DNA from 2 places in the Arthrobacter sp. AOP36-F1-5 genome. Region 1 is predicted to be linked to the other one. Evidence: riboswitches for the same ligand, from Rfam matches in the RefSeq annotation. Region 1 holds a riboswitch; the other holds the start of a gene.

Region 1 (5,158 bases):
GCAAAGGAAATTCGCATCAATGATGGGGATCGCCGCCACGGCGGCCCTCGCGCTGACCGCCTGCGGCAGCGGCGACACCGGAAGCAGCGAATCCGAGGTCCCCGACTCGCCTGAGAACGGCGACCAGGCCGCGCTGAACATCGGCGTCATGGCCGGCTGGGACGAAGGCGTGGCCGTGTCCAACCTCTGGAAGCAGATCCTGGACAAGAAGGGCTACGACGTCGAACTCACCGACGCCGATGCCGGCCCGGTCTTCGCCGGTGTCGCCTCCGGTGACCTGGACCTGACCATGGACGTCTGGATGCCGCTGACGCACAAGAAGTACTTGAAGAAGTACGGCGACGACATGACCAAGCTGGGCACCTGGTACGACGATGCCAAGCTGACCATCGCGGTCAACGAAGACGCCCCGATCGATTCGCTCGAGGACCTGGCGGCCAATGCCGACAAGTTCGGCAACACGATCTATGGCATCGACCCGGGCGCCGGGCTGACCGACACCACCGAAAAGGCGGCCATCCCGGACTACGGCCTGGAGAAGATGGACTTCAAGACCTCCTCCACCCCGGCCATGCTGGCCCAGCTGAAGAAGGCCACGGACGCCGATGAGGACATCGTCGTCACCCTGTGGCGCCCGCACTGGGCCTACGACGAGTTCCCGATCAAGGATCTGAAGGATCCCAAGGGTGCCATGGGCGACGCGGAAACCATCACCTCCTACGGCAACGCCGACTTCGCCGACACCTACCCGGGACTGACCGAGTGGTTGAACGACTTCACGATCGACGATGACCACCTGTTCTCCCTGGAGAACGCCATGTTCAACGACACGGACACCGATGACTACGGACCGATCGTCGACAAGTGGATCTCCGAGAACCAGGACTACGTGGATTCGCTGACCGAGAAGTAGCCACGATCCATCGGCAGGTGCCATGGCACCGACCGTAGCGAAGGGCCCGGACCGCATTGAATGCGGTCCGGGCCCTTCGTCTGTCGGGGCACTCGGCCGGGCGGATCAGCCGATCGAACGCATGATCTTCCGCTTGGCCCAGCCGAAGGGCGGGTAGACGGCCCGCAACGTATCGAGCATCGCGGTCTTGGACAGCACCGGACGTTGCTGGCTGAAGGTATCGAACCCGAATTTGCCGTGGTAGTTCCCCGTCCCCGAGGCCCCCACCCCGCCGAAGGGCAGCGCGGGGACCGCCAGGTGCATGCTGCACACATTATGGGCGATCGCCCCGGCCCGCACCTGGTCCTCGAAGGAGGTGTGCAGGCGCGGGCGTTCGCTGAACAGGTAGGCGGCCAGCGGTGAGGGGCGGGAGTTGATGAACCGCACCGCATCATCGAAGCGGTCGACCTGGATGATCGGCAGGATCGGACCGAAAATCTCCTCCGTCATCACCGGGGCCGCCGGGTCGACGTCAGCCAGGACCGTGGGGGCGATGTACCTCGCCTCCGCGTCGCTGGTCCCCCCGGCCACCACCCGTCCCTGCCCCAGATAGGATTCCAGACGTTCGAAGTGCGAGGCGTTGATGATCCGCCCATAGTCCTTGCTGCCCGAGGGGTCCTTCCCATAGAACGCGCCGATGGCCTTGGGCAGCTGCTTTTCCAGTTCGGCCGCCGCCGTGGCCCCGACCGCCAGGACGTAGTCCGGGGCGACACAGGTCTGTCCGGCATTCATGAACTTCCCGTGGGCCAACCGCCGGGCGATGGCGGGGAAGTTCCCGTCGGCGACCACCGCCGGACTCTTCCCGCCCAGTTCCAGGGTCACCGGGGTCAGCGTTTCCGCCGCGGCCCGGGCCACGATCTTCCCGACCCGTTCGCCTCCGGTGTAGAAGATGTGGTCGAAGTCCATCTCCAGAAGTTCGCTCGTCGTCTCCGCGGCCCCCTCCAGGACCGCGACAGCGCGCCGATCCAGGTACTGCGGGATGAGGGCGGCCATGACCGCCGAGGTGGCCGGAGCCAGTTCGGAGGGTTTGAGGATCACGGTGTTCCCTGCCGCCAGGGCACCGACCAGCGGGCCGAGCAGCAACAGGACCGGATAGTTCCAGGGGGCGATCACCAGGACCATGCCCAACGGACGCGCCTGGACGCGGGCCGACGCCGGTTGCAGCGACAGCGGGACCTTCACCGCCTCATCCGCCATCCAGTCGCCCAGGTGCAACAGGGCATGATCGATTTCGGCCTTCACCCGATCCAGTTCGGTCAGCCGGGATTCGGCCGCCGGTTTACCCAGATCCGTCATCAACGCGTCACATAGGGTCTGTTCTTGATCCTGGATCAGCCGTTCGAGTGCCTTGAGCTGGGCGCTGCGGAACCTGCGGGGGTGGGCCAGCCGGGAGTCGGCGGCATCACGCAGCCGGCGGGCCGCGGTGGCCGGGAGTTCGGCGTCGGGGCCCGCCGGCACGACGGGCGCGGAAACTGCTGGGGGACGGGAACGTCGGTTCATGGCCATGGGTACGACACTAACGTGGACACCGCCGGCGGGGCAGCCGGTCGGTTTGCCGCCCCCAGTGGGGGACTGTAGGCTCACGATCACTGACACGGGGTGTCCGCCACCGGCGCGGACTGAGAGCACACCCGGCAAGAACCTGATCTAGTTCGTACTAGCGGAGGGATGTCGCCCATGCACCAACATGCGCCCACCTTGGCCCATTCACCCACCGACTGCTTTGTTGAGGCGGTGCTCGCATGAGCGCGCCGGTTCCCGGAAGCGGGATCTACCTCGTCGCCAACTCCACCAGCACGGCCGGACGGCCCTTGGCCACCATCGTGGCCGAGGCCGTCGCCGCGGGGGTCGGGACCATCCAGCTGCGCTGCAAGGACCTGTCCGCCCGCGAATTCCTGGCCGAGGCGGCCGCCTGCGCCGAACACACCGCGGGCCGGGCCCTGCTGCTGCTCAACGACCGGGTGGACGTCTACCTGGCGGCCCGTGCGGCAGGGATCCGCGTGGACGGGGTCCATATCGGCCAGAAGGACCTGCCCGCCGAACTCGTCCGGTCCCTCATCGGACCCGATGCCGTGCTGGGGCTCAGCGCCAGCACCGAGGACCACTTCGCGGCAGTAGCGGAACTGCCGGCAGGCACCATCGACTATCTGGGCACCGGGGCCGTCCGGGCCACGCCCACCAAGAAGGACCACCCGACCCCGCTGGGGTTCCCCGGCCTGGCCTCGTTGATCTCCCGGGCCCCGCTGCCCTGCGTGGCGATCGGCGGGCTGGGCTCCGGCGACGCCGCGGACGCGCACACCGCCGGGGCCATCGGCATGGCCGTCGTGCGGGCCATCTGCTCCGCCGCCGAACCCCGGGACTCTGCTGCCGCCCTGGTTCAGGAATGGACCCGGGCAGCACGAACGGAGACCGCATGAGCGCCCCGAACACCCCCAACATCCTGTCCATCGCCGGGGCCGACCCCTCCGGCGGGGCCGGGATCCAGGCCGACCTGAAATCGATTGCCGCCTGCGGTGGCTACGGGATGGCGGCGATCACCGCACTGACCGCCCAGAACACCCGGGGAGTCACCGGGGTCCATACCCCTCCGGCGGAATTCCTCACCCGGCAACTTGAGACGGTCGCCGCCGATATCCGGATCGATGCGGTGAAGATCGGCATGCTGGCCTCCGCCGAGGTCATCGAAGCCACCACCGCCTGGCTGGGTACCCGCCCGGGCACCACCGTCGTGGTGGACCCGGTGCTGATCTCCACGTCCGGGGACCGCTTATTGGAGCACGACGCCGAGGAGGCCCTGCGTCGGCTGCTCCCGTGGGCCGATGTCCTGACCCCGAACACCGCGGAATTGGCGGCACTGCTCGAGGAGCCGGTCTGCACCCGATGGGACGACGTCCTGGACCAGGCAGCCCGGCTCGCGAGGCGGTATTCTGTCCTGGTCCTGGCCAAGGGCGGCCACCTCACCGGCAGCCGGTGCCCGGATGCCCTCGTGGGCCCCGACGGCGTCATGGCTGCCGTGGAGGGTGACCGCATCGACACCCCGAACACCCATGGGACCGGGTGCTCGCTCTCCGCGGCGCTGGCTACCCTGTGGGCCCGCTGCGGGGACTGGGGGGATGCCCTGCGGCTGGCCCGCGGGTGGCTTGAAGGCGCCCTGCACCGTGCCGATGAACTCGAGGTCGGCGAAGGACATGGTCCGGTGAATCATTTCGGGGCGCTCTGGGACGGTACGGCGATCCCGACGACGGGGGCCTTGCTGGGCACCTGGTGGAACGATCTGGCACCGCTGCGTTCGGGGATCGACGATCTGCCGTTCATCCGTGCGCTGCGGGACGGGACCCTGCCCTCGGAGGACTTCCACTTCTATCTGGCCCAGGATTCCTTGTACCTGCGGACCTACTCCCGGGTCCTCTCCCGTGCCGCCGAGTTGGCGCCGAACCGCGAAGAGCAGCAGTTCTGGGCTTCCGGGGCCGTCGGCGCCCTCGAGGAGGAGGCGAATCTACATCTGCACCGGCTCGGAGATGCCCCCGATCCGGAACCCAGCCCCACCACCTCGGCCTACCTGAACCACCTGGTGGCCTCCGGCGATTCCTATCCCGAGCTCGTGGCGGCCATCCTGCCCTGTTATTGGCTCTACCAGGACATCGGCCAGCGGCTGGCCGCCGCGGCCCACCCGGGCCACCCCTATGCCGACTGGCTCGCCGCCTACTCCTCCCCCGAGTTCGACGAAGCCACCAGCGAGGCCATCGCGCTGGTCCAGAAGGTGGCCTTGCGGGCGGGTTCCACCACCCTGGCCGGGATGCGTCGCGCCTTCGACGAATCGAGCCGGCAGGAATTGTCCTTCTTCGCCCAGACCCCCGAAGACGCCGCCCCGCGATCGGCCTCCCTCCCCATGCCGGTGGCGGCCATCGGCTGATGCCGGCGCACCCCGGCAGGGGGCCCGACCCCGCCGCCCCGGGGTCGGGGGCGGTAGGATTCCGTGGGGCCCCGCACCGGTGAGGCCCCACCAACCCGCAGGGCCCCGATGGAGGACACCCATGAGCAATTTCCCCGGCTTCGGCTGGACGGTCCACGGCGACGGCACAACGATTCGACCCGGCACCGTGGTGGCCCCCGATGAACGGCTGAACTGGTTCCAGACCACCGGCATCGGCGTCCAACACGTGATGGCCATGTTCGGATCCACCGTGCTGGTACCGGCGCTGACCG
Region 2 (5,158 bases), 640 kb from region 1:
CCGCCCGTGAGCCCTTCCTGGGCCGGATCTTCTTCTCCGGGGAGCTCGAGCGCCACGAGGTCCTGGAACTGCTTGCGGCACGTCGCACCGAGGCCGAGGACCTGCAGCGGTCCTACCGGGCCCTGCGCGCGGAATTGGACGAGGCCGCCCTGGCCGACCGACGCGGCTACCTGATGGCCGCCACGCTGGACCACGGCATCGCCCACGTCGGTGCCGAACTGAACTGGCTCGACTCCGTCGAAGGGAATCTGCCATGAACGAAAAGCCCACGGTGCCTCCCTCCGTCGGGGAACGCCCCGATCCGGCCGGCTACCCGGAGATCCACCCCCCGGTGCGTCCCCGCACGGACGGCAAACCAGCCCAGACGCTGGTCTTTCTCCATGGCGGCAACGTGGCCAACTGGATGTGGGATCCCCAGGTCAAGGCCTTCCCTGCCTATCGGATCTTCACCCCGCATCTGCCCGGGTTCGGCGGCCGGGCCGATGAGGACTGGCGCGGGCTCGATAGCGCCGCGGATGACGTCGCGGCCTTCATCGCCGAAGAGATCGAGGACGGCCGGGTCCACCTGGTTGGCCAGTCCCTGGGCGGCGTCGTGGGCCTGCGTGTACTGGCCCGGCATCCCGAGCTCTTCGCCAGTGCCCTGTTCACCGGGGCAGGGATCCGGCCGGTGGGGGCGGGAACGCGGTTATCCACGGCGGCGCAACTGCGATTAGGGGACGCCGAATGGTTCTGGAAGGTCCAGGCCGGGGCCTTCGGGATTCCCGCGAACTCCCGCAGGCTCTACTCCGAACATGGGCTGACCCTGCGTCCGGACAACATGAAGGCGATGCTGGACGAGGTCCAGGCGGGCGGCCTGCCCGACGGGCTGGGGGACTACACCGAACGCCTGATGATGGTCGCCGGGGCCCGTGAACCGGCCCTGGTGCGCAAGGGATTCGCCGATGTGGCCGCGGTTCGCCGGGACACGGTCTTCCGTCTGGCCCCGGGGCTGCACCATCAATGGAGCGTCGAGGATCCGTTGTTCTTCAACGCGATGGTCCGCGCCTGGATCGAACGCGGTGAGGTCCACCCCCGGCTCGGGCGGGTTCCCGGGCTCCACCAGGCAGACCCGGATCCCGCTGGAGACTGATTGGTCTGGATCGCGGTCTCCGCAAGGCTTCGCTGCGTCAGGTGCGGACGCGCCGTATCACCTCCGGGCCGTGGACGGCTACATGACATAGTCCATATACCGACGACCGCTCCGGGCAACCGCCTGCGTTCCTGCCAGGGGAGCAGCTGCAGAAGTTGCCCGGAACGTTGGAGGCGCCCGTTGCCTCCCGTGCGGACGCCGTCGTCGTACCCGGTGGATCAGTCGGTGCCGTTGCCGACGGGGATCGTCGCCTGGAGGTAGATGCTGGACCCCGAATCCGCGAATTCACGGCTCTTCGCCTGCAAACCGGCTTCGATGTCATCGGCCAGTGCCCGTTGGCGTTCGGTTCCCCCGAACTCCTCGCGGATGTCCTGGGAGATCCGCATCGAACAGAACTTCGGCCCGCACATGGAACAGAAGTGCGCGGTCTTGGCCGGCTCCGCAGGCAGCGTCTGGTCGTGGAACCGCTGGGCCGTGGCCGGATCCAGACCCAGGGCGAACTGGTCGTTCCAGCGGAACTCGAAGCGCGCGGCCGACAGGGCATCGTCGCGGGCCGTCGCCCCGGGATGCCCCTTGGCCACATCGGCGGCATGCGCGGCGATCTTATAGGTGATCACCCCGGTCTTCACGTCGTCCTTATCCGGCAGCCCCAGATGCTCCTTCGGGGTCACATAGCAGAGCATCGCCGTGCCGTAACGGGCGATCTCGGTGGCCCCGATGGCGCTGGTGATGTGGTCGTAGCCGGGGGCCGTATCGGTCACCAGCGGACCCAGGGTGTAGAACGGCGCCCCGTCGCAGAGCTCCTGCTGACGCTCGACGTTCTCGCGGACCAGATGCAGCGGGATATGTCCGGGTCCTTCCACCATCACCTGCACGTCGAACTGCCAGGCCCTGCGGGTCAACTCGGCCAGGGTATCGAGCTCAGCGAACTGGGCGGCGTCGTTGGCATCGGCCAGGGAGCCGGGGCGCAGCCCGTCACCGAGGGAGAAGGCGACGTCGTAGCGGGCGAAAATGGCGCAGAGCTCGTCGTAATGGGTGTAGAGGAAGTTCTCCTGGTGGTGGGCCAGGCACCACCCGGCCATGATCGATCCACCGCGGGAGACGATGCCGGTGACCCGGTCGGCGCTCAAGGGCACATGGCGCAGCAGCACCCCGGCATGAATGGTCATGTAGTCCACGCCCTGTTCGCATTGCTCGATGACGGTGTCGCGGAAGATCTCCCAGGTCAGTTTCGATGCATCCCCATCGACCTTCTCCAGCGCCTGGTAGATCGGCACGGTGCCGATGGGCACCGGGGAATTGCGGATCAGCCATTCGCGGGTGGTGTGGATGTCATCGCCGGTGGACAGGTCCATCACCGTATCGGCGCCCCATTGGGTGGCCCAGGTGAGCTTGTCGACCTCCTGGGCGATCGAGGAGGTGATGGCCGAGTTGCCGATGTTGGCGTTGATCTTGACCAGGAAGGCCTTGCCGATGATCATCGGCTCGGATTCGGGATGGTTGATGTTCACCGGGATGATCGCCCGTCCGGCGGCGACTTCGCGGCGGACCAATTCGACGTCGCAGTTCTCGCGCAGCGCCACATAGCGCATCTCGTCGGTGAGGGTGCCCTGTCGGGCGTAATGCATCTGCGTGACGGTACGCCCCTGGTGCGAGCGCCTCGGTACCGGGGTCGTGCCGCTCCATTCTGCCGAGGCGGCCCCGCGACGCACGGCGGACCGGCCGTCGTCGTGCAGGGTGCGTTGGCGACCGGCGTATTCGGCGGTGTCACCCCGGGCGGTGATCCATCGGGTGCGCGGACGCGGGAGGCCGACGGTCGGTTCGGAGCCCGGACCGGCGGTCCGATACGCCAGATGGGGCTCGTTGGCGCTGCCGTCGGGGGAATCCGCCAGGCAGATCGCGGTGACCGGGACCCGCAGGCCGTGTTCCGGATCCTCGATCCACTGCAACCGGTGCTGTGGGTGCTGTTCCCACGCGGTGGCGGACGGGGTGGTGGGTTTTACTGTGGAATCGCTCATTTGAGCCCTCAACTTCCTACGCCGGCATGACCCGGACAGGTTCGACGGTCGCGAGCGGTGGCAGCTCGATCTCAGCCCCTCCTGGGGCACCCGTGTGGACGTTGCGAGCGTAACGGAGCGGCCCGCGATCTGGCTAATCCAGTTCGCGGGCCGCTCCGGTGTGGCGCCCCTCCGGGGCAGCGGGCTCGTGCCTAGGCGGCAAGCCAGAGGTCGGGACCGAAGACCTCGTAGTGGATGTTCCGCGGGGCCACGCCGGCGGCGATGGCCTGGCTGCGCACCGCACGCATGAATGGCAGCGGACCGCAGAGGTACATCCGGGCATCCTCGGGCAGCTCGACGCCGGTCAGGTTCATGAACCCCTCGACGGCCTGCAGGTCCGCGGTGGTGCCGGTGGTGTCCTCGAGCCACAGGCGCATCTCGACGTTGGGCAGCTGCTCCACGGCGGCGAGCATCTGGTCCTTCAGCGCCCAGTTCGATTCCATGGCCTCGGCGTGGAGCACCAGCACCTGGCGGTCCGACCCGGTGGAGACCAGCGACTGCAGGGCCGAGGCGCTCGGGGTGCACCCGATGCCGGCGGTGGCGATGATGATCGGCCCGCCCTCCATGTCCAGGGTGATGTCACCGTAGGGGTTGGACAGTTCCACGACGTCGCCGACCTCGAGATTGCGGTGCATGAAGGGGGAGACCTCCCCGCCTTCATCCAGCTTGGTGGTCAACACCCGCTCGGTGGTGGATTCGACGTTGTCGGAGAGGGAGTACTGGCGGCACTGGCGCAGCCCGTCGGCCAGCGGCACGCGGATGCTCACGAACTGGCCGGGCTTGGCCACCGTGACGGCGGTGTCATCGGCCGGCTCGAAGCGGAACGTCATGCAATCCTGGCCGGAAGCCTCCGTGGAGGTGACCTTCCATGGGGCGTAGATCCGGTCGTTGGCCTGTTCGGCGTAGAGGCCCTTTTCGATCTTGACCAGGGCGTCGGCCATCAGCCAGTAGACCTCGGACCAGGCGGCGACGACCTCTTCGGTGGCTGCTTCGCCCAGATCCTCGGCGATGGCCGCGAACAGGTGGTCGAAGACGATCTGGTACTGGTCGGGCTGGATGCCCAGCGACGTGTGCTTATGGGCGATGCGGGACAGCACTGATTCGGGCAGCGATTCGGGGTGTTCGATCAGGTGGGAGGCGAAGGCGGCAATGCTGCCGGCCAGGGCCTGTTGCTGGGCTCCGTTCTTCTGGTTGGCGCGACTGAACAAGCCGTCCAGGAGTTCAGGACGTGCCGCAAACATCCCGGCATAGAACTTCTTGGTGATCTCACCGATCCGTTCGCCAATCACGGGAAGTGTCGCCTGGACGACGGGGCGGGACGTTTCTGAGAGCATCGAATCTCCTCGAGGTCGAATTACTTGCGTCTGATCCGCAAGTATTATGATACATTTCTACACCTTGTAGAAAACTGGGGCAAATCGGCTATCGCGAGATGGGAAAAGGAAGGGGGACCAGCGCCGGGGAGGACGCCAGATCGCGGATCGACCAGTGGTCCAGCTCCTGGTAGAAGGCCTCCTGGGCGCGCGCCAGGGCTGTGCGGAGCCGGCAACCGGCGATCAATGGGCAGGCGGCCGTGCCGTCGTCGGTGGTGCACTGGGCGAGATCGCCCTGCCCCTCGAGGCTGCGCAGCAACGTGCCGGCGCCGAGGGACAGCCCCGATTCGTTGATCTGCACGCCACCGGTGCGCCCGCGTTTGACGTCGATGTGTTTCAACTGGCCGAGCTTGTGCACGGCCTTGGAGACCTGGTTGTAGGGGATGTCGATTGCCTCGGCGATCTCCCGGGTCCTCAGCAGGGGATCGGACCGGGCGGCGAGCAGCATCAGGATGCGCAGGCACACATCGGAAAAGGCGTTGATCTTCATGATGTCGACGCCCGGTCCCCACGGATCAGGCCCAGATCCTCAAATCAGCTGGTTCGGGGGTGGGCTCCTGGAAGGTCCACTCGCTGCCTTCGGCGGCGGGGGAGGCATA

Evidence for each region. Region 1 has a riboswitch for thiamine pyrophosphate ahead of thiE (thiamine phosphate synthase). Riboswitches for the same ligand answer to the same signal wherever they lie in the genome.
Region 2: it holds a riboswitch for thiamine pyrophosphate, as region 1 does, so the genes downstream of both, thiC (phosphomethylpyrimidine synthase ThiC) here and thiE (thiamine phosphate synthase) in region 1, are expected to answer to the same signal.

Annotation. Positions count from the first base shown of each region.
Region 1 covers NZ_CM176892.1:3,499,363-3,504,520, reverse strand. Annotated here, with positions in the region: gene AC3ZI9_RS16190 (glycine betaine ABC transporter substrate-binding protein) at 20-913, shown strand; gene AC3ZI9_RS16185 (aldehyde dehydrogenase family protein) at 1,019-2,458, opposite strand; TPP riboswitch at 2,538-2,638, shown strand; gene thiE (thiamine phosphate synthase) at 2,695-3,369, shown strand; gene thiD (bifunctional hydroxymethylpyrimidine kinase/phosphomethylpyrimidine kinase) at 3,366-4,865, shown strand; gene AC3ZI9_RS16170 (uracil-xanthine permease family protein) at 4,987-5,158, shown strand, end outside.
Region 2 covers NZ_CM176892.1:615,086-620,243, forward strand. Annotated here, with positions in the region: gene AC3ZI9_RS02825 (PadR family transcriptional regulator) at 1-257, shown strand, start outside; gene AC3ZI9_RS02830 (alpha/beta fold hydrolase) at 254-1,129, shown strand; gene thiC (phosphomethylpyrimidine synthase ThiC) at 1,348-3,147, opposite strand; TPP riboswitch at 3,144-3,251, opposite strand; gene AC3ZI9_RS02840 (globin domain-containing protein) at 3,339-4,520, opposite strand; gene AC3ZI9_RS02845 (RrF2 family transcriptional regulator) at 4,609-5,049, opposite strand; gene AC3ZI9_RS02850 (hypothetical protein) at 5,075-5,158, opposite strand, start outside.